2 regions of the Microbacterium sp. NPDC006705 genome follow, and region 2 is predicted to be linked to the other one. Evidence: predicted binding sites of a transcription regulator. Region 2 holds the regulator's gene; the other holds the start of a gene.
What was found. The regulator LexA, encoded in region 2, represses DNA repair genes until DNA is damaged. The targets are predictions, from matches to a motif close to TCGAACANNTGTTCGA.
Positions count from the first base shown of each region.

Region 1: the regulator LexA is predicted to act here: its motif matches at 2,819-2,834, upstream of ACI2K6_RS09655 (DUF222 domain-containing protein).

Region 1 covers NZ_JBJDQQ010000001.1:2,021,547-2,030,553, forward strand. Annotated here, with positions in the region: gene ACI2K6_RS09645 (arsenic resistance protein) at 1-334, shown strand, start outside; gene ACI2K6_RS09650 (intradiol ring-cleavage dioxygenase) at 317-1,291, opposite strand; gene ACI2K6_RS09655 (DUF222 domain-containing protein) at 1,399-2,784, opposite strand; gene ACI2K6_RS09660 (DUF3140 domain-containing protein) at 2,982-3,314, shown strand; gene ACI2K6_RS09665 (alpha/beta fold hydrolase) at 3,359-4,165, shown strand; gene ACI2K6_RS09670 (GIY-YIG nuclease family protein) at 4,185-4,577, opposite strand; gene ACI2K6_RS09675 (NADP-dependent oxidoreductase) at 4,673-5,596, opposite strand; gene ACI2K6_RS09680 (acyl-CoA synthetase) at 5,716-6,366, shown strand; gene ACI2K6_RS09685 (amino acid transporter) at 6,363-6,692, shown strand; gene purB (adenylosuccinate lyase) at 6,773-8,155, opposite strand; gene ACI2K6_RS09695 (low molecular weight protein-tyrosine-phosphatase) at 8,183-8,659, opposite strand; gene ACI2K6_RS09700 (hypothetical protein) at 8,803-9,007, shown strand, end outside.
Region 2 covers NZ_JBJDQQ010000001.1:901,752-910,758, forward strand. Annotated here, with positions in the region: gene ACI2K6_RS04340 (SseB family protein) at 1-287, opposite strand, end outside; gene priA (bifunctional 1-(5-phosphoribosyl)-5-((5-phosphoribosylamino)methylideneamino)imidazole-4-carboxamide isomerase/phosphoribosylanthranilate isomerase PriA) at 271-1,017, opposite strand; gene hisH (imidazole glycerol phosphate synthase subunit HisH) at 1,076-1,738, opposite strand; gene hisB (imidazoleglycerol-phosphate dehydratase HisB) at 1,735-2,340, opposite strand; gene ACI2K6_RS04360 (histidinol-phosphate transaminase) at 2,337-3,422, opposite strand; gene ACI2K6_RS04365 (LysM peptidoglycan-binding domain-containing protein) at 3,494-3,853, opposite strand; gene lexA (transcriptional repressor LexA) at 4,110-4,775, shown strand; gene ACI2K6_RS04375 (prolyl oligopeptidase family serine peptidase) at 4,877-6,805, shown strand; gene hflX (GTPase HflX) at 6,925-8,253, opposite strand; gene ACI2K6_RS04385 (class I SAM-dependent methyltransferase) at 8,528-9,007, shown strand, end outside.

The sequences.
Region 1 (9,007 bases), 1.1 Mb from region 2:
GACGGCCGCGGTCGGGGATGCGATGGTGTCGCTGGCGCCCGTCGTGCCGATCTTCGTCGCGTTCGTGCCGTGCGCAGTGATGGTGGGGATTGTCGCGGGCCGTCTGGCCGGACTCGATGTCTCGCGCCGGCGGGCGGTGGTCTTCAGCACTGTGACGCGCAACTCTCTCGTCGTCCTGCCGCTCGCACTCGCCCTGCCGGCGTCATTCGCGTTGACTCCGCTCGTAGTGGTCACGCAGACGCTCGTCGAGCTCGTCGCGATGGTCGTGCTGGTCGCGGTCGTGCCCCGGCTCATGCGCGGCCGCGGCGCGCAACGGTCAGGGTCGGCGGGGTGAGACCCCGCCCGGAGCGGCGCCCGCCGCGGGGGTCGTCGTCGTGTCCACGCGAGCGGTGAGCGAGACGACGTATCCGGATGTCGTGTCGCCGGTGACGGTGGCCAGCTGGAGGGCGCCTGCATCGTCGCCGAACACGTTGTCGGAGGCGAGCGAGACCTGCGCAAGATTGCGCGCGGAACCGCTGTAGGCGGGGAGCGCGTAGACGGTGCTGCAGACGTCCCCGGGGAGGGCGACCTGTGACGTCGCGATGGCATTCGCGGCGTCGGTCATCGCCGCCGCGTCCGGGTAGACCTCGAAGTGGATGTGCGGCCACCGGCCCGTGTAGCAGGCGGGAATGATCGAGGTGAAGGTGACGACGCCGGACGCGTCGGAGACCTGCACCCCTCGCAGGTAGGTCTCGTTCTCGATCCCGTTCGAGTACATCGAGTACCCGCCGTCGGCGTCGCAATGCCACACGTAGACGGCGGCCCCGGCGAACGGCATATCACCTCGGGCGGTGTCGAGGATCGTGAGCCGGAGGGTCATCGGCACGCCGTCCGCGGTCGCGCCGCCCTCCAGGGACGATCGGATGTCGCTGCGGACGATGCCGGAGCGCTCGAGGACGTCAGGCCCGTTCGAGCCGTCGCCGGGGTAGGGGCCGGCGGTCTCGTCAGGGATCTCGCCGGCGGGCAGGCCCGAGTTCGCGGTGGCTGTCGCGGACGGTGTTGCGGTGGGTGTCGCGGTCGGTGTCGCCGTGGGTGATGCGGCGGGCGAGGCCGTCGCCGTGGGAGTGCAGGCCGCGAGAGCCGCGGCGCCCAAGCCGAGGCCGGCGAGGCTCAGCATGGAACGCCGGGTCATCAGCGTGCGGATGTCGAACGGGGCGCCCTGATCGACGACCTCGTCGTCGGCGCGGTCGAGCAGGCGGCCCTCGTAGGCCGGTCCCGCAGGCGTGTGATCGGGTTCGGGGATGCGGCTCACGTCTGACTCCTCGGTCGGTTGTGCACCGAGCATCGCCCGCCAGCCCATCCGTATCGTTGGATAGACCTATGCGCCGGATATGAGACCCACGCGAGACGGCCGCGCTGTCAGAAGGGTGGTCTCTCCGGTGGTCCACCCGTGTCGATGGTGAAGCAGACGGCCGGTATGGGAACGTCTTCGCGATACACCCGGCCGAGGGGTGAGGTCCATTCGAGAACGCCTCCGCCGAGCTGTCGGACTTCCCATTTCGTGAATTGCTTCATGGAGTGGTGTCGTTGGCAGAGGTGGGCGAGGTTGAAGATGTGGGTGTGCCCGCCGAGGGCGTAGTCGATCGTGTGGTCGAGCTCGCAGCGGATCGCGGCCCGGCGGCATCCGGGGAACCGGCAGTGCTGATCCCGCGCCATCAACAGTTTCTTCATCGAAGCGGTGGGCCGATACGCGTCGATCTCGACTGGTGTGCGGGTGACGGGGTCGATGAACAGCCGGTCCCACTCGCTGACCTGCCCGGCGAGCTCGCGCGCCGTATCGGCATCGATCAGCGCACCCCCGACGGCTTCGGCGGGGTTCTCGTCCTTGCCTATCAACGTCTCCGCGGTGACGGCGACCTGAACGCGGGCGCGGATCGCGCCGAGCCCACCAGCTCGGTCCGTTCCGTAGGTCGGGTCGACCACGGGCGCCCCGCCGAGGACGAGGTCACCGAGGATGTCGGCCCGCAGCTGATCCATGGTCCGCGTATCGGCGGGCTCGCCGGCCCCCGCGGCATCCGCCGCCGAGCTCTCCGCGGCATCCGCCCCGCCCGCCCCGGCGCCCTCCGCCCCGGCGCCCTCAACCCGCGCGTCCTTCACCGACTGTCCCATCTGCGTGAGCCGGTCGAGCATCCCCGCGGCGATGACGGTCGGAAGGTTGGCGACGAGGTTCGACATCCCGTCTGTTCCGTGGAACACCCGCACGCACCGTTCCGCGACCGCGGTCTTGTGTCGCTCGGTGAAGTTCTGCGGGTGCAGCCGGGCCGCCAAAGCCTCCAACGCACCCCGTACCCGCGACGGCACATCCCGCTCACAAACCGCGATCGCCGCTTCCGCGAACGAATCCCGCACCTCATCCGGAAGCCTCGCGCCGACGCGCACGACGACATCGACGTGTCCGCGTTCGATCCGCCGCTGGGCCCACGCCTCGAACACGGCCGGGTAGTCGTCGATGACCGTCATCGCGTGGTCGATCTCACCCTGCAACCTGCGGTCGGTGAGTCGCGCCATCCCGGCGGCCTCGGCCGCGACCGACCGCAGCTCCATGTCCGACGCCATCCCACGAACTCCGTCACGGTGCGCCTCACGCAACGCCGACCGGCCCAGCTCCGCCAACGCACGAACCCGCGAAACATCAGCCGCATGGAACTGGTCGAGCGCTTCCGCGAACACGGAGAACGCCTCGGCGTGCGGCGACGCAACTGCGGTGCCATCACCCGCGAGCCCCCGACCGCCGTTCGATGTCATGTTCCCATGATGTCAGCACCTTCCGACATCCTCGACGAACCTTTGTTCGATGGTGGATAAGTCGCTGAGGACGCGGACTGTGCAGGAAACGCCCAACCTGCCGACGACAAAAACCACGAAAAGGCGGCATAAACGCGCTGACTCATCGTGCTGTCAAGAGGATGCGGCCGGGCAGACGCCGCGGGCACCATCGCACCATGAGCGACGACGACGACCAGACGCGGCACGACTTCCGCGACGCCGTGAACATGAGCCCCGCCGAGCTCGAGAAATGGCTCGACACCGACGAGTCGAAGGAGGTCGGTCAGAAGGACGGCGGCGGTGAATCGACGGGCCACCAGTCGGGGCGGCGCATCGTCGACCTCCTGCGGACGAAGAAGGACGACCTCACCGAATCGGACCTGAAGCACATGCGCAAGGTCGTCGGCTACGTCAACCGGCACCTCGCACAGCGCCCCTCGGGCGACATCACCGAGACCGCCTGGCGCTACTCACTCATGAACTGGGGCCACGACCCCGCGAAGAAGTGACCGCCTCCGCCGAGCAGGCCTCCGCCGAGCAGGAGAATGGAACCGTGAGCATCCCCGCGTCCTCCGGTCTGACCGAGCTGCCCGAACCGCGATTCGTCCTCGTGGGCGAGGACGGCCACCGCATCGCCACCTACTCGTGGGGAGAGGACGACCTTCCGACGGTGGTCGTCGTGCACGGCTTCGCGTCGAACACGAAGGACAACTGGGTCTCGACCGGTTGGGTGCGCGACTTGCAGCGCGCCGGTTTCCGCGTCCTTGGCCTCGATCAGCGAGGACACGGTGCGAGCGACAAGCCGCATCGTGCCGCCGACTACGACCTGCACCAGCTCGCCTCCGACGTCGAAGCGGTGCTCGACACGTACCTCGTAGACACGGCGATGTACGTCGGATACTCCCTGGGAGCGCGCGTGGGCTGGGAGGTGCTGCAGGACTTCTCCGCGCGCATCACCCGCGGCGTGCTGGGCGGCGTGCCCGACGGCATCCCGCTCGCCCGCCTCGACATCGATCAGGTGCGAGCGCTCGTCGAGAACGGTACCGAGGTGACCGATCCGGTCACGCAGAACTACGTGCGGCTCACCGAGCGCGTTCCCGGCAACGACCTGCGCGCGCTGCTCGCGATCGCCGGCGGGATGCGCGCCTCGGGCACGGTGGACCCCGACCCCGCCAACGCGCCGGAGCAGCCCGTGCTGTTCGCCACAGGTTCTCGTGACGCGATCATCGAGGGATCGAAGGCCCTCGCCGCCGCCACCCCGCAGGGACGCTTCGTCGAGATCCCCGATCGGCACCACTTCAATGCGCCCGGCTCGCGGGTGTTCCGTCAGACCGCGATCGAGTTCCTCACCGGAGGATGACGCGGCGGCGGACGTCGCCTCACGACGACGCCCGTCGGTAGGCGTCGCCGAGCCAGCGGTCGTAGGCCAGCCACGGCTCGGATGCCGCTGCCCGCAGCGTCTCGATGTGCGCGGTCAACGGACCGGTGAGCGTGAACCACTCGCCGCCCTCTCGCAGTGCCGCGAACTCGCGGTGTCGCTGCTGTTCGAGGGGCCGACCGCCGCGCTCGAATGCGAGGAGCTCGTCATGTCGGATGGCGGCGAGCCGCTGCCGTGGCCGCTCGCTCGTACCGATCTTCACGCGGGCGCCGAATCGCAGGTAGTAGACGACGGCCACGACCGGGCGGGGCAGGTCGGCATCGAAAGCGTCGCCGAGTCGCCACCCGCAGCGCCCGCAGATCCAGTGGTCCGACGCAGTGCTGATCTCGCCCACGCGCCCGCCGCAGACGCGGCACGGAAACGGCATCTCGGATATCGAGGAGGCGGGCACGACTCCAGGATCGCGCCCGCCTCCGACATCCACGCCCGTCAGACCGTGACGACGATCTTGCCGCGGGTGTGCCCCTCTTCCAGACGCGCGTACGCCGCCGCGGCGTCGTCGAGCGGGAAGGTCTCGGCGACCTCGACCCGCAGCGAGCCGTCGGCCGCAAGACGCGCGAGCTCGGCGAGCTGGGAGGCATCCGGGCGCACCCAGATGTAGTTGCCGCCGAACTCGGATGCCGCGCGCGGGTCGGCGATCGAGGTGACGACGCCGCCCTCGCGCAGCAGGTCGTTCGTGGAGTCGAGCGAGCTTCCGCCGGCGAAATCGAGCACGACGTCGACGCCCTCGGGAGCGATCTCGCGCACCCGGTCGGCGAGGCCGTCGCCGTAGACCACGGGCTCGGCGCCGAGCTCGCGGAGGTAGTCGTGGTTGCGCTCCGACGCGGTGCCGATCACGCGCGCGCCGCGCAGGCGCGCGAGCTGCACGCCGAACGAGCCCACGCCGCCGGCCGCGCCGTGGATGAGCACGGTCGACCCCTCGCCGACGGCCGACCGCTCGATCGCCTGCAGCGCGGTCAGGCCGGTGAGGGGGATCGCGGCGGCCGCGGTGAACTCGAGACCCTCCGGCTTGCGCGTGGCGGTGCGCACGGGAACAGCCATGTATTCGGCGACCGATCCGCCGCTCACGACATCGGCGCGCGCGTAGGCCAGCACCGGGTCGCCGACCTGGAACTCGGGAGTGTCCAGTCCCACCTTCTCCACGACGCCCGCGACATCCCAGCCCGGCACCGCCGGCAGCTGAACGTCGAGCAGGCCCTGGAGGTATCCCTCACGCACCTTGTAGTCGACGGGGTTCAGGCCCGCGGCCACCACGCGCACCACGAGGGTGTCGGGTCCGATGTGGGGCATCTCCCGATCGGTGATCTCGAAGCGGTCGTTGCCGCCGAACTCGTTGTACGTCAGTGCCTTCATGCGCAGGACAAACGCCGGGGCGGCCGGCAGGATTCCCGACGGGATGCCGCTGACGGGCGCTCTCTCGGGGCGGACGCGTAGAATCGGGGGCATCCCGTTCTGAAACGCGAGAGTCCGCCGTGTCTGCAGCATCCGCCGCCCGCACCTTCGAGGTGCGGCATGTCCAGCTCGCGCGCGCCCTTTTCGCGGCCGTCGCCGCCGTCATGATCACGTTCTCGCCCGATCACTCCGCCGCCGTGGGCATGTCGGTGTTCGGCGGGTTCGCCACCGCGACGGCGATCGTCTTCTTCGTCGGAGCGTGGCTGACGCGCCGCGCGGGCCGCCGTGCGCTGCCGATCGCCCTCGGGGCGGTCACCCTCGTCGCCGCGATCCTCGCTGGCATCCCGCCGTTGCGGACGACGACCGGCTTCTTCGTCATCGTCATCTCGTGGGCCGCGATCACGGGGGCCATAGAGCTGATCGGCGGCATCCGCGGTCGCCGCTCCGGAGCTCCGGCCGCGCGCGACGAGGTGCTCATCGGTGCGATCACCCTCCTGCTGGTGGTCGGCCTGCTGCTGGTCAACCCGGCCTACCGCCTCGATTACGTCATCGAGGAGGCCGGCGCCTTCACGCTCACCGGCATCACCATCGGCGTCGGGCTGTTCGGCGGCTACGCCGCGATCGTGGCGGTCTTCCTCGGAATCGCCGGCTTCTCGCCGCGGCGCGAGGAGCTCGCGCCCGCGGCATCCGTCCCGTCATCCCCCTCGTCCGATCCGGAGGTCGCATCGTGAGCGGCGAACACCCCACCCGCCGCGAGATCATGCGTCCGGTCCAGCTGCTGGGCCTCGCGTTCGTCGCGGCGATCTTCTCGGGTGTCATCACCCTCGTGTCGATGGGCGCGTTCCAGGCGCTCCCGCGCGAGTCCGTCGAGCGTGCCGTGGTCGTCGCCCTGATCGTGGCGGGGATCGCCTTCATCGCGACGCTCGTGATCATCGCGCTGCTGATGCTCGCCGTCGATCCTGCTCAGGTGAGCAAGCGCGTCGACCGCCCCGTGCTGTACCCCGACGAGTCGGAGACCCCCGACGACTCGGCGTCCGGCTCGTCGCCCCGGCGCTGATTCAGCCGCCGAGCGCGTACCGTTCACACGAAAACGCACCGCCCCCCGAGCGTTCTCGGCGGGGCGGTGCGTTTTCGGCGTCAACCGAGGCGTGAGACCAGGTCGTCGGCGAGGCCGGCGTAGCCGGCGGGGGTCAGGGCGAGCAGGCGCTCCTTGGCGGCATCGCCGATGTCGAGGCCGCGCACGAACTCGGCGAGCTCCGGTCCGCCGACGCGGCGACCGCGGGTCAGGTCCTTGAGGAGCGCGTACGGGTCGGTGATCCGCGAGCGACCGGCGGCGATCTCGGCGCGGACGACGGTCTGGATCGCCTCGGCCAGCACCTCCCAGTTGGCGTCGAGATCGGCCAGCAGCACGTCGCGCGACAGCGAGATCTCGGTGAGCCCGCGCTGCAGGTTGTCGAGGGCGAGCAGCGAGTGGCCGAAGGCGACGCCGATGTTGCGCTGCGTCGTCGAGTCGGTCAGGTCGCGCTGCATCCGGCTCGTGACGAGCGTCTGCGCGAGCGTCGAGAACAGACCGCCGGAGATCTCGAGGTTCGCCTCGGCGTTCTCGAACCGGATGGGGTTGATCTTGTGCGGCATCGTCGACGACCCGGTCGCGCCGGCGACGGGGATCTGCGCGAAGAAGCCGAGCGAGATGTAGGTCCAGACGTCCGTGGCGAGGTTGTGCAGGATGCCGCCGGCGTGCCGCACCCGGTCGTAGAGCTCGACCTGCCAGTCGTGCGACTCGATCTGGGTGGTCAGGACGTTGAAGTCGATGCCCAGTCCCTCGATGAACGAGCGCGAGAGCTCGGGCCAGTCGACGTCGGGCTCGGCCGCGAGGTGCGCGGACCAGGTGCCGGTCGCGCCCGAGAACTTCGCGAGGTACTCGCCGCCCTCGATCTGCTTCGCGACGCGGGCGAGGCGCCACGCGAACACGGCGATCTCCTTGCCCATCGTCGAGGGGGTGGCGGGCTGGCCGTGCGTACGCGAGAGCATCGGGGCGTCGCGGTGCTCGCGGGCGAGGTCGCCCAGTGCGTCGATGACGGCATGCAGCTTCGGCAGCCAGACGTTCTCGACGGCGCGCTTGACGGTGAGGGCGTAGGAGGCCGAGTTGATGTCCTCGCTCGTGCACGCGAAGTGCGTCAGCTCGGCGATCGCGTCGAGGCCGAGGGTCGACAGCCGGTCGCGGACGAGGTACTCGACGGCCTTCACGTCATGGCGGGTGACGGCCTCCTTGGCGGCGAGCCAGTCGATCTCGGCCTGACCGAAGTCGCGGTAGAGCCCACGGAGCTGGGTTTTCTGCTCATCAGAGAGCGGTGAGCTGCCGAACAGGCTCCGGTCGGTGAGGGCGATGATCCACTCGACCTCCACCTCGACGCGGGCGCGGTTGAGACCGGCTTCCGAGAGGTAGTCGGCGAGGGATCCGACGGCGGCGGCATACCGGCCGTCGAGCGGGCTCAGGGGCTGCGGGGGCAGAGAGGTCACGAGGCTCCATTCAGTGTGAACGGGCGCTCAGGACGTGGTGCGGATCGCGGGTTCGAGCTGCCGGAAGAGCGCCCGGCTCGCGCTCTCGATCATAGCGAGCACCTCGTCGAACATTCCGGCGTCGCCGTAGTAGGGGTCGGGGACGTCCAGATCGCCTCCCGCTTGCGCGTCGAACGACATCAGCAACCCGAGCTTGTCGGTGTCGGCCGTCGTGCGCGCCCAGTTCGACAGCACGCGCTCGTGCGACCGGTCGAGCGCGACGATCAGGTCGGAGCGATCGAAATCCGTCAGCGTGAAGCGACGGGCCCGATGCCCCCGCCCGTCGTAGCCGCGGCGTTCGAGCGCCTCGAGCGTGCGTCCGTCGGCGGGCTCGCCGACGTGCCAGTCGCCCGTTCCCGAGCTCGCCGACACGACGCGGTCGCCGAGCCCGGACTGGTCGATGAACCAGCGGAAGACCACGTCGGCCATGGGGGAGCGGCAGATGTTCCCCGTGCAGACGAACATGACGCGGAAGGGCTCGGCGCGTCGGGTCACCGTCCCATTCTGGAGGATCGAGCCTTTCCTGCACAGACGTATCGGCGCACGCGCTCGTCCCCGGTGGCGTCGAATGAGGATGCCGCGTCCGCGCGGGCGGGCATCGTGGCGGGATGACCTCGCCTCTCGTCCTCTCCTCCGGTCTCGGACGCGAGTCCGCCGCAGCGCGGACCCTCGAGATGATCGCGTCGTTGCGGGCACGGCTTCCCGCTCTGCGCGACGAGCTCGACGTGATCCGTCGCGGCGCGGCGGATCTCGACCACGACACCGCCTGGCGCGCCCGCGCGGCCCGCGGCTACCGTGACCGCCTCGCCGACT
Region 2 (9,007 bases):
ACGATCGACAGCTCCTGGGTCTTGTCGACGCGCAGCCCTGTCGGCCCGACCCCTTCGTCGCCCTTCTCGGGCACGAGCGGGATCAGCAGCCGCGCCGCGCGATACGCCTCGACGACCGCCACGGCGTCACCGGTCCCCGCGCGGAAGGCTTCGAGCGCCGCGAGCAGCGCGGGATCGGCGGAGCCGTCGTCACCGGCGTGAGGGTTCGACTCGAAGCTGCGCCCCTCCCAGGGAACGCCCGCCGAGTCGGCGGCGTGGCCGCAGCCGTCGTCAGTCTCCGGCGACATCCAGCGCCTCGGCCAGCGTGAACGCGCCGGCGTAGAGAGCCTTGCCGACGATCGCACCCTCGACGCCCAGCGGCACGAGCTCGCGCAGCGCGGCGATGTCGTCGAGGCTCGAGATACCGCCCGATGCGACCACGGGCTTGGGTGTGCGCGAGGTGATCTCGCGCAGCAGCTCGAGGTTCGGGCCCTGGAGCGTGCCGTCCTTCGTCACGTCGGTGACGACGTATCGGCTGCAGCCGGCGTCTTCGAGACGCTCGAGGACGTCCCACAGGTCGCCGCCGTCGCGGGTCCAGCCCCGGGCGGCGAGCGTCGTGCCGCGGACATCGAGTCCGACCGCGATCGCGTCGCCGTAGCGGCCGATGACATCGGCGGCCCACTCGGGGTTCTCGAGCGCGGCAGTGCCCAGGTTGATGCGCGTCGCACCGCTCTCGAGCGCGGCCTCGAGCGTCGCATCGTCGCGGATGCCGCCCGACAGCTCGATCTGCACACCCTTGACCTGCTTGATGACCTTGCGGAGCACGGCGGTGTTGTTGCCCCGGCCGAAGGCCGCGTCGAGGTCGACGAGATGGATCCACTGCGCACCCTGCTTGGCCCAGGCGAGCGCCGCGTCGACGGGGTCGCCGTAGGTCGTCTCGCTGCCGGCCTCGCCCTGGGTCAGGCGCACGGCCTTCCCGTCGGCGACGTCGACGGCGGGCAGGAGGATCAGTTCGGGGGTGGACGCGAAGTCGTTCATCACATTCCAGGGGTGGGTCGGGATGCACGCTCGTCCACGCGAGCGCACCAGAGGGAGACTAGTGGCGCGGTAGGGCGCCGATCCAATTGGCGAGGAGACGGATGCCGGCGGCCCCCGACTTCTCGGGGTGGAACTGCGTCGCCGAGAGCGGCCCGTTCTCGACGGCCGCGAGGAAGGGCGCGCCGTAGTCGCACCAGGTCAGCACGGGCTCGGCGAAGGGCTTCATGACCTCGAGGCTCCAGTCCTGGGCACCGTACGAGTGCACGAAGTAGAAGCGCTCGTCCTCCAGACCGTCGAACAGCGTCGACCCTGCGCCCGCGCGCACGGTGTTCCAGCCCATGTGGGGCAGCACGGGTGCCTGCAGCTCGGTGACGGTGCCCGGCCACTGCCCGAGGCCCTCGGTGTCATCGCCGCGCTCGACGCCGTTGCCGAACATGATCTGCATGCCGACGCAGATGCCCAGCACCGGGCGCCCCCCGGCCAGGCGCCGCTCGATGATCTCGTCGCCGCGGCTCTCGCGCAGGGCGGCCATGACCGCACTGAACGCACCGACGCCGGGAACCAGAAGACCGTCCGCATCGCGGATGAGACCACGATCGGACGTCAGTCGGGCGTCCGCACCCGCGGCGGAGAGGGCCTTGACGGCCGAGTGGATGTTGCCCGAGCCATAATCGAGGACGGCGACGAGCGGCGCGCGTCCGGTCGTGTCACCCTCGGTCATAGGGCGCCCTTCGTGCTGGGGATGCCGTGCACGAGCGGATCGAGCGCCTTGGCCTGCCGGAAGGCACGGGCGAAGGCCTTGTACTCCGCCTCGGCGATGTGGTGCGGGTCGCGTCCGCCGAGCACGCGGACGTGCGTCGTCAGGCCCGCGTTGAACGCGATCGCCTCGAACGTGTGCCGCACGAGCGACCCCGTGAAGTGCCCGCCGATGAGGTGGTACTCGTATCCCTCGGGCTCTCCCGTGTGCACGAGGTAGGGACGCCCGGAGATGTCGACGACAGCCTGCGCGAGCGCCTCGTCGAGGGGCACGAGCGCATCGCCGTAGCGGGAGATGCCCGACTTGTCGCCCAGCGCAGAGCGCAGCGCCTGCCCGAGCACGATCGCCACATCCTCGACCGTGTGGTGCGCGTCGATGTGCGTGTCGCCCGTCGCGCGTACAGTCAGGTCGGTGAGCGAGTGCTTCGCGAACGCCGTCAGCAGATGATCGAAGAACGGCACGGTCGTCTCGATCGTGCTGATCCCGGTCCCGTCGAGGTCGAGCTCGAGTTCGACACTCGACTCGCTCGTGGCACGACGGATGCTGGCCGTTCGGGGGCTGGTCATGCCTCCGAGTCTATCGACGCCAGTGCTTCGAGGAACGCGGTCGTCTCGTCTTCCGTACCGGCACTGACGCGCAGGCTGTGCGGGATGCCGACGTCGCGGACGAGGATGCCGCGATCGTAGAGCGCCTGCCAGGTGGCGCGCGGGTCGTCGACCCCGTCGAACAGGACGAAGTTCGTCCAGCTCTCGTAGGCGTGGTACCCGAGGGCATCGAGCGTCGCCGACATCCGATCGCGCTGCGCGACGATCTCGTCCACCATCCGGAGCATCGTCGACGAGTGCGACAGCGCGGCTGTCGCGGCCGCCTGCGTGAGGGCGCTGAGGTGGTACGGCAGGCGGACAAGACGCAGAGCGTCGATGAGGGTCGCGTCGGCGGCGAGATAGCCGACGCGCGCACCGGCGAAGGCGAACGCCTTGCTCATCGTGCGCGAGACGACCAGGCGCTCCCGCTCGCCGAGCAGCGTCAGCGCGGAGGGGCTCTCGCGCGGCGCGAACTCCTGATAGGCCTCGTCGACGATCACGATTCCGTCGGTGGCGTCGTACACCGCCTCGATGACGTCGAGACCGAGCGGCGTGCCGGTCGGGTTGTTGGGCGCGCAGAGGAAGACGACGTCGGGGCGTAGTTCGGAGACTTGTGCCGCGGCGGAGGCCGGGTCGAGCGTGAAGTCGGGGCCGCGCGTGCCCGCGACGTACTGCGCGCCGGTGGCTCGCGTCAGCAGCGGGTACATCGAGTACGTGGGGCCGAAGCCCATGGCGGTGCGCCCCGGGCCGCCGAAGGCCTGGAGCAGGTGCTGCAGCACCTCGTTCGATCCGTTCGCGGCCCAGATGCGATCGGGGGTGAGGCCGTGACCGAGGTACTCGGCGAAGGACTCGCGGAGGTGCGTGAACTCGCGGTCGGGATAGCGGTTGACGTCGCGCAGGGCACGGGCGATGGCATCCAGGATGTCGTCTGCGACCTCTTCGGGAACGGGATGCGTGTTCTCGTTGACGTTCAGCGCGACCGGAAGCGGCGCCTGCGGGGCGCCGTACGGGGTGAGGCCTCGCAGATCGTCTCTGAGGGGCAGATCATCCAGACTCGGGCTCATCCCACCCATGCTAGGCCGCGTCCGAGTCCGGCGTGGCCGCACCCCAGCTTCTGCGCCGAAGACGGCGGGCTTCAGCTCGCGGCGTCGTACTCGGCGGGGATGGCGAGTGTCTGGCCTGCCTCGAGCTGACCAGAGCCGAGGGCGTTCAGCCGGATGATGGCGTCGACGACGTCACGGGGGTCGGCGGCCGGCGCCACCTCTTCAGCGATCGACCAGAGCGATTCGCCCGACATGACGGTCACCGTCGTGAACGACCCCTCGGGCGCGCCCGCCTCGTTGGAGGCGAGTGCTCCCCCGCCGGAGAGCACGGCAGCGGTGACGGCGACGACGGCGGGAAGTGCGGCGATCGCTGCGATGACGCGGCGTCCACGGCGCGTCAGGCGCAGACGGGTGCGGGGGGCCGGTGCGAAGCGAGCATCGATCGTGGTCATGACATCTCCTCGGGAGCGGTAGGAAGATTCGCTCCCGCCTCTCGGCCGGGAGAGGCGGGTGCGAACTTCGGTTCCGAACGTATCTTCGATATTGTGTGGTGTCAACCACCCACCGAAATCGGAGACCGATCGAAGAGACACGCGGAGCGTTCCGTGATGTCGCTGTCGGATCGGGCTACCTTTTCGACAGCGAGAGCCCACCACGAACCTCCGACATCGGGTCGGGGACGGGGCGCGACGACAGGAGACCGGCGGTATGAGCGAGAAGCCGCAGACGCGACGACGCAAGAATCTGAGCGATAAGCAGCTCGCGATCCTCGAGGTGATCCAGCACGCGATCGCCCGCAACGGCTACCCGCCGAGCATGCGCGAGATCGGCGACGCCGTCGGCCTCAAGTCGCTGTCGAGCGTCACCCACCAGCTGAACCAGCTCGAGCTGAGCGGATACCTCCGCCGCGACCCCGGCAAGACCCGCGCGATGGAGGTCCTCATCGACCTCCCCGGCACGGCCGGCGAGAACCCCGCCGACGCCGCGCCCGCCCTCGGCGACGCCGCCCTCGTGCCGCTCGTGGGCCGCATCGCGGCGGGCGTCCCGATCACCGCCGACCAGCAGGTCGAGGAGATCTTCCCCCTGCCGCGTCAGCTCGTCGGCAAGGGCGAGCTGTTCATGCTCAAGGTCGTCGGCGACTCCATGATCGACGCCGCCATCTGCGACGGCGACTGGGTCGTCGTGCGGGCACAGTCGACCGCCGACAACGGCGAGATCGTCGCGGCCATGCTCGACGGCGAGGCCACCGTCAAGACGCTCCGTCAGCGCGACGGCCACACCTGGCTCCTCCCCCGCAACTCGGCGTTCGAGCCGATCCTCGGCGATGACGCCACCATCCTCGGCAAGGTCGTCGCCGTCCTCCGCACGGTCTGACCTCGCCGCACCGACGGAACTGCGGGAGGGGATGCCGCGACTCGGCGGCATCCCCTCCCGTCGTCCGGCACGATCCGGATCCGCTCGCGTAGCGTGGCGGTATGTCGCAGCAGCAACTCCCGTACGGTTCTTGGCCCTCCCCCCTGACCGCCTCGTGGGCCAGCGCGTCCTCGTTGCGCCTCGACGGCGCGCGCTTCGTCGGAGATGAGATCTGGTGGGGCGAATCCCTTCCCGATGAGGCCGGTCGCGTCGCCGTCATGCGCCGCCGCCGCGACGATTCTGTGGAGGTCGTCCTCCCCGCGCCCGGGAACGCGCGATCGCGTGTGCACGAGTACGGCGGGGGCGCCTGGACGGCGTCCGACGACGGCGAGCTGTTCTTCGTCGACAAGTCGGACCAGCGCATTCGACGCCTCCGCCCGGGCGGCGAGCCCGAGGCGCTCACCCCAGAGGAGAGCGGCACCCACTACGGGGGTCTCCGCTGGCAGCACGGCGCGCTCCTCGCGGTGCGCGAGCGCGAGCGCCCGGGGCGCACTCCCGAACGACACATCGTGCGGATCGACGGCGCGAGCAGCGATGAGAACGCCGCGAGCGGCGACGAAGCGGGAGTGACGGAGCTCGCCGGGGGCAGCGACTTCGTGGCTCAGCCTGCACTGTCACCCGACGGATCACAGCTCGCGTGGGTGGCGTGGGATCACCCGGACATGCCCTGGGACCGCACCTGCATCCGTGTCATCGAGCTCGACGCCCCGGATCGTGTCCGTGAGCTGGCCGGCGGCAGCACGGCCGCGCTGCAGCCGGAATGGACATCGGACGGCCAGCTGTTGCTGCTCGACGAGCCGACGGGGCGCTGGAACCTCCATCGCATCGACCCCGCGACCGGCGCGGCACCCGTCGCGGTCTCCCCCGCCGACGCCGACACGGGTGGTGGCCTGTGGGTCCTCGGCACCCGGTGGTACGCGCCGCTCGACGACGGCCGCGTCGTGGCCGTCCGCACGCACGGCTCGGACCAGCTCGTGATCATCGACCGCGACGGCGGCGCGATCCCGCTCCCCTTCCCCGCCACCGCTCGACTGCAGATCGAGGACGTCCGCGGCAGCCGCGCCCTCGTGAGCGGCGCCATGCCCGGGGCGAGCGGGCTCTGGCTGGTCGATCTCGACAGCGGCGAGACGACAGCGGTGCGCGGCGGTACCCCCGATATCGACGAGGCATGGATCCCCCATGCCCGTCAGATCACCACCGAGGGTCCCCACGGCCCGGTGCACGCCTTCGCCTATCCGCCGACGAACCCCGATGTCACGGCGCCGACCGACGAGCTGCCGCCGTACCTCGTCTGGGTGCACGGCGGGCCGACGTCGCACGTGGGCGGCACCGCCGACGCCAAGGCGGCCTACTTCACCAGCCGAGGCATCGGCGTGCTCGACGTGAACTACGGCGGGTCGACCGGGTACGGCCGGTCGTACCGTGAACGGCTGAAGGGCCAGTGGGGCGTCGTCGACGTCGATGATGTCGCGGCGGCGGCACGCGGCCTCGCCGCCGACGGACTCGCCGATGCGTCACGGCTCGCGATCGAGGGCGGGTCGGCCGGTGGCTGGACCGTGTTGGCGGCGCTCGTCGGCACGGACGTGTTCGGCGCGGGCGTCTCGCGCTACGGCGTCGGCGATGCCCGCGCCCTCGCGGCCGAGACCCACGACTTCGAGGCGCGCTACCTCGACGGCCTGATCGGTCCCCTCCCTGAAGCGGAGCACGTGTACATCGAGCGGTCGCCGCTGAGCCACGCCGAGCGTTTCCGCGTGCCGCTGCTGCTTCTCCAGGGCGACGAGGACGCCGTCGTGCCACCGGCGCAGGCCGAGGCCATCCGCGACGCACTCGTCGCGCAGGGCGTGCCCCACGCCTATGTCCTGTACGCGGGCGAGGGGCACGGGTTCCGACGGACCGAGACGATCGTGAACGCTCTGGAGAGCGAGCTGGCGTTCCTCGGTCAGGTGTTCGGTTTCGACACGCCCGGCGTCGCGCCGATCGAGCTCGACTGAGCCCGGCGACCGCCTGGCGCTGATACGCCTGTCAGGCCGGCGGTGCTGGTGAGGCCTTCCGCATCCGCGGCGGGCTCACCAGCACCGCCGAGCCTGCAGGTGTATCGCCGACCGCGGGCTCAGACGGCGTAGGGCGCGAGCTCAGCCGCGAGACGCTCGGAGACGTGCGCGTGCACGGCCGTGCCGTCCTCCTCGTGCGAGGTGGCGACGATGTGGCCGCTCTCGTGCACGGCCGAGATCAGGTCGCCACGGTCGTACGGCACGAGAGCGCGCACCTCCACCGCCGGCAGCGGCAGCGCATCCTCGATCGCGGCGCGCAACTCGTCGATGCCCTCACCCGTGCGCGACGACACGAAGTGGGCCGTCGGCTCGAGCCCGCGCAGCAGCAGCCGCGCATCGTCGTCGACGAGGTCGGCCTTGTTGAAGACGACGAGCTCGCGGGTGGCGCGAGCGCCCACGTCGCCCATCACGTCGCGGACGGTCGCGAGCTGCGCGGCGGGGTCGGGATGCGAGCCGTCGACGACGTGGACGATGACGTCCGCGCCCGAGACCTCCTCGAGCGTGGACCGGAACGCCTCGACGAGCTGGTGCGGGAGATTGCGGACGAAGCCGACGGTGTCGGTGAGCGTGAACACGCGCCCGTCGGCGGCCTCGGCCCGACGCACCGTGGCATCCAGCGTCGCGAACAGAGCGTTCTCGACCAGGACACCCGCGCTCGTCAGCCGGTTCAGCAGACTCGACTTGCCGGCGTTGGTGTAACCGGCGATCGCCACCGAGGGGATCGTGTTGCGCCGACGCTCGGCGCGCTTCGCCTCGCGCGACGGCGCGAACTCGCGGATCTGCTTGCGCAGCTGCGCCATGCGGGTGCGGATGCGGCGCCGATCGAGCTCGATCTTCGTCTCACCGGGACCGCGCGAGCCCATGCCCGCACCGCCCGCGCCGACCTGGCCACCGGCCTGGCGGCTCATCGACTCGCCCCATCCGCGCAGACGCGGCAGGAGGTACTCGAGCTGTGCGAGCTCGACCTGGGCCTTGCCCTCACGACTCTTGGCGTGCTGGCTGAAGATGTCGAGGATGACCGTGGTGCGGTCGATGACCTTGACCTTCGCGACATCCTCCAGGGCGCGCCGCTGGCTCGGTGCCAGCTCGGTGTCGGCGATCACGGTGTCGGCACCGACGGCGGCGACGAGGTCGCGCAGCTCGGCTGCCTTGCCGCGCCCGATGTAGGTGGCGGGGTCAGGATGCGGTCGCCGCTGCAGAACGCCGTCGAGCACGACCGCACCGGCGGTCTCGGCCAGGGCCGCGAGCTCGCGCAGCGAGTTCTCCGCGTCCTCGTGCGACCCCTGGGGATACACGCCGACGAGCACGACGTTCTCGAGTCGCAGCTGTCGGTACTCGACCTCGGTGACGTCCTCGAGCTCTGTGGACAGACCGGGGACACGGCGCAGCGCCGCGCGCTCCTCGCGATCCCACTGGTCGCCGTCGGTGTCTCCGTACGACACCGTCGACTCATCCTGCAGCGCCTGCGCGCCGCCGAAGACGCGGATCGACGAGCGCGTCTCCGCGCTCGCGAGCACGCGATCGACCGGGTCCACCGCGATGTCGCCGTCGCCGTCGGGGGTGGTGATATGCGTCATAACTCTCTTCCCGGGATGCCCGTGCCCGGGCATCCGTGAATTCTAGTCTCCCGCCGGTACGTCCGGCTCCGATACGCTCGGATGCATGGGGAGCGATCATTACTTCAGCGCGTCCCCGTCCAGCGAGCAGAACCTCCGCCGCATCCGCGTGACCCTCGCGGGTCGCGCTGTCGAGGTCACGACCGCGGGCGGGGTGTTCAGCCCTGACCACGTGGATTCGGGTACAGGGGTTCTTCTGGCCAATACTCCGCCGGCACCGTCCGGTGGGGATTTCCTCGACCTCGGCTGCGGCTGGGGGCCGATCTCGCTGTCGCTGGCTCTGGAGTCGCCTCACGCCACGGTGTGGGCCGTCGATGTCAACGAACGGGCTCTCGACCTGGTGCGACGCAACGCCGCTGATCTGGGACTCGGTAACGTCAACGCCGTCCTGCCCGACGATGTTCCCGACGACGTCGTATTCCGGACCATCCGCTCCAACCCGCCGATCCGCGTGGGCAAGAACGAGCTCCACGGGATGCTGCAGCGCTGGATACCCCGTCTGGCTGAACGCAGCGACGCGTGGCTC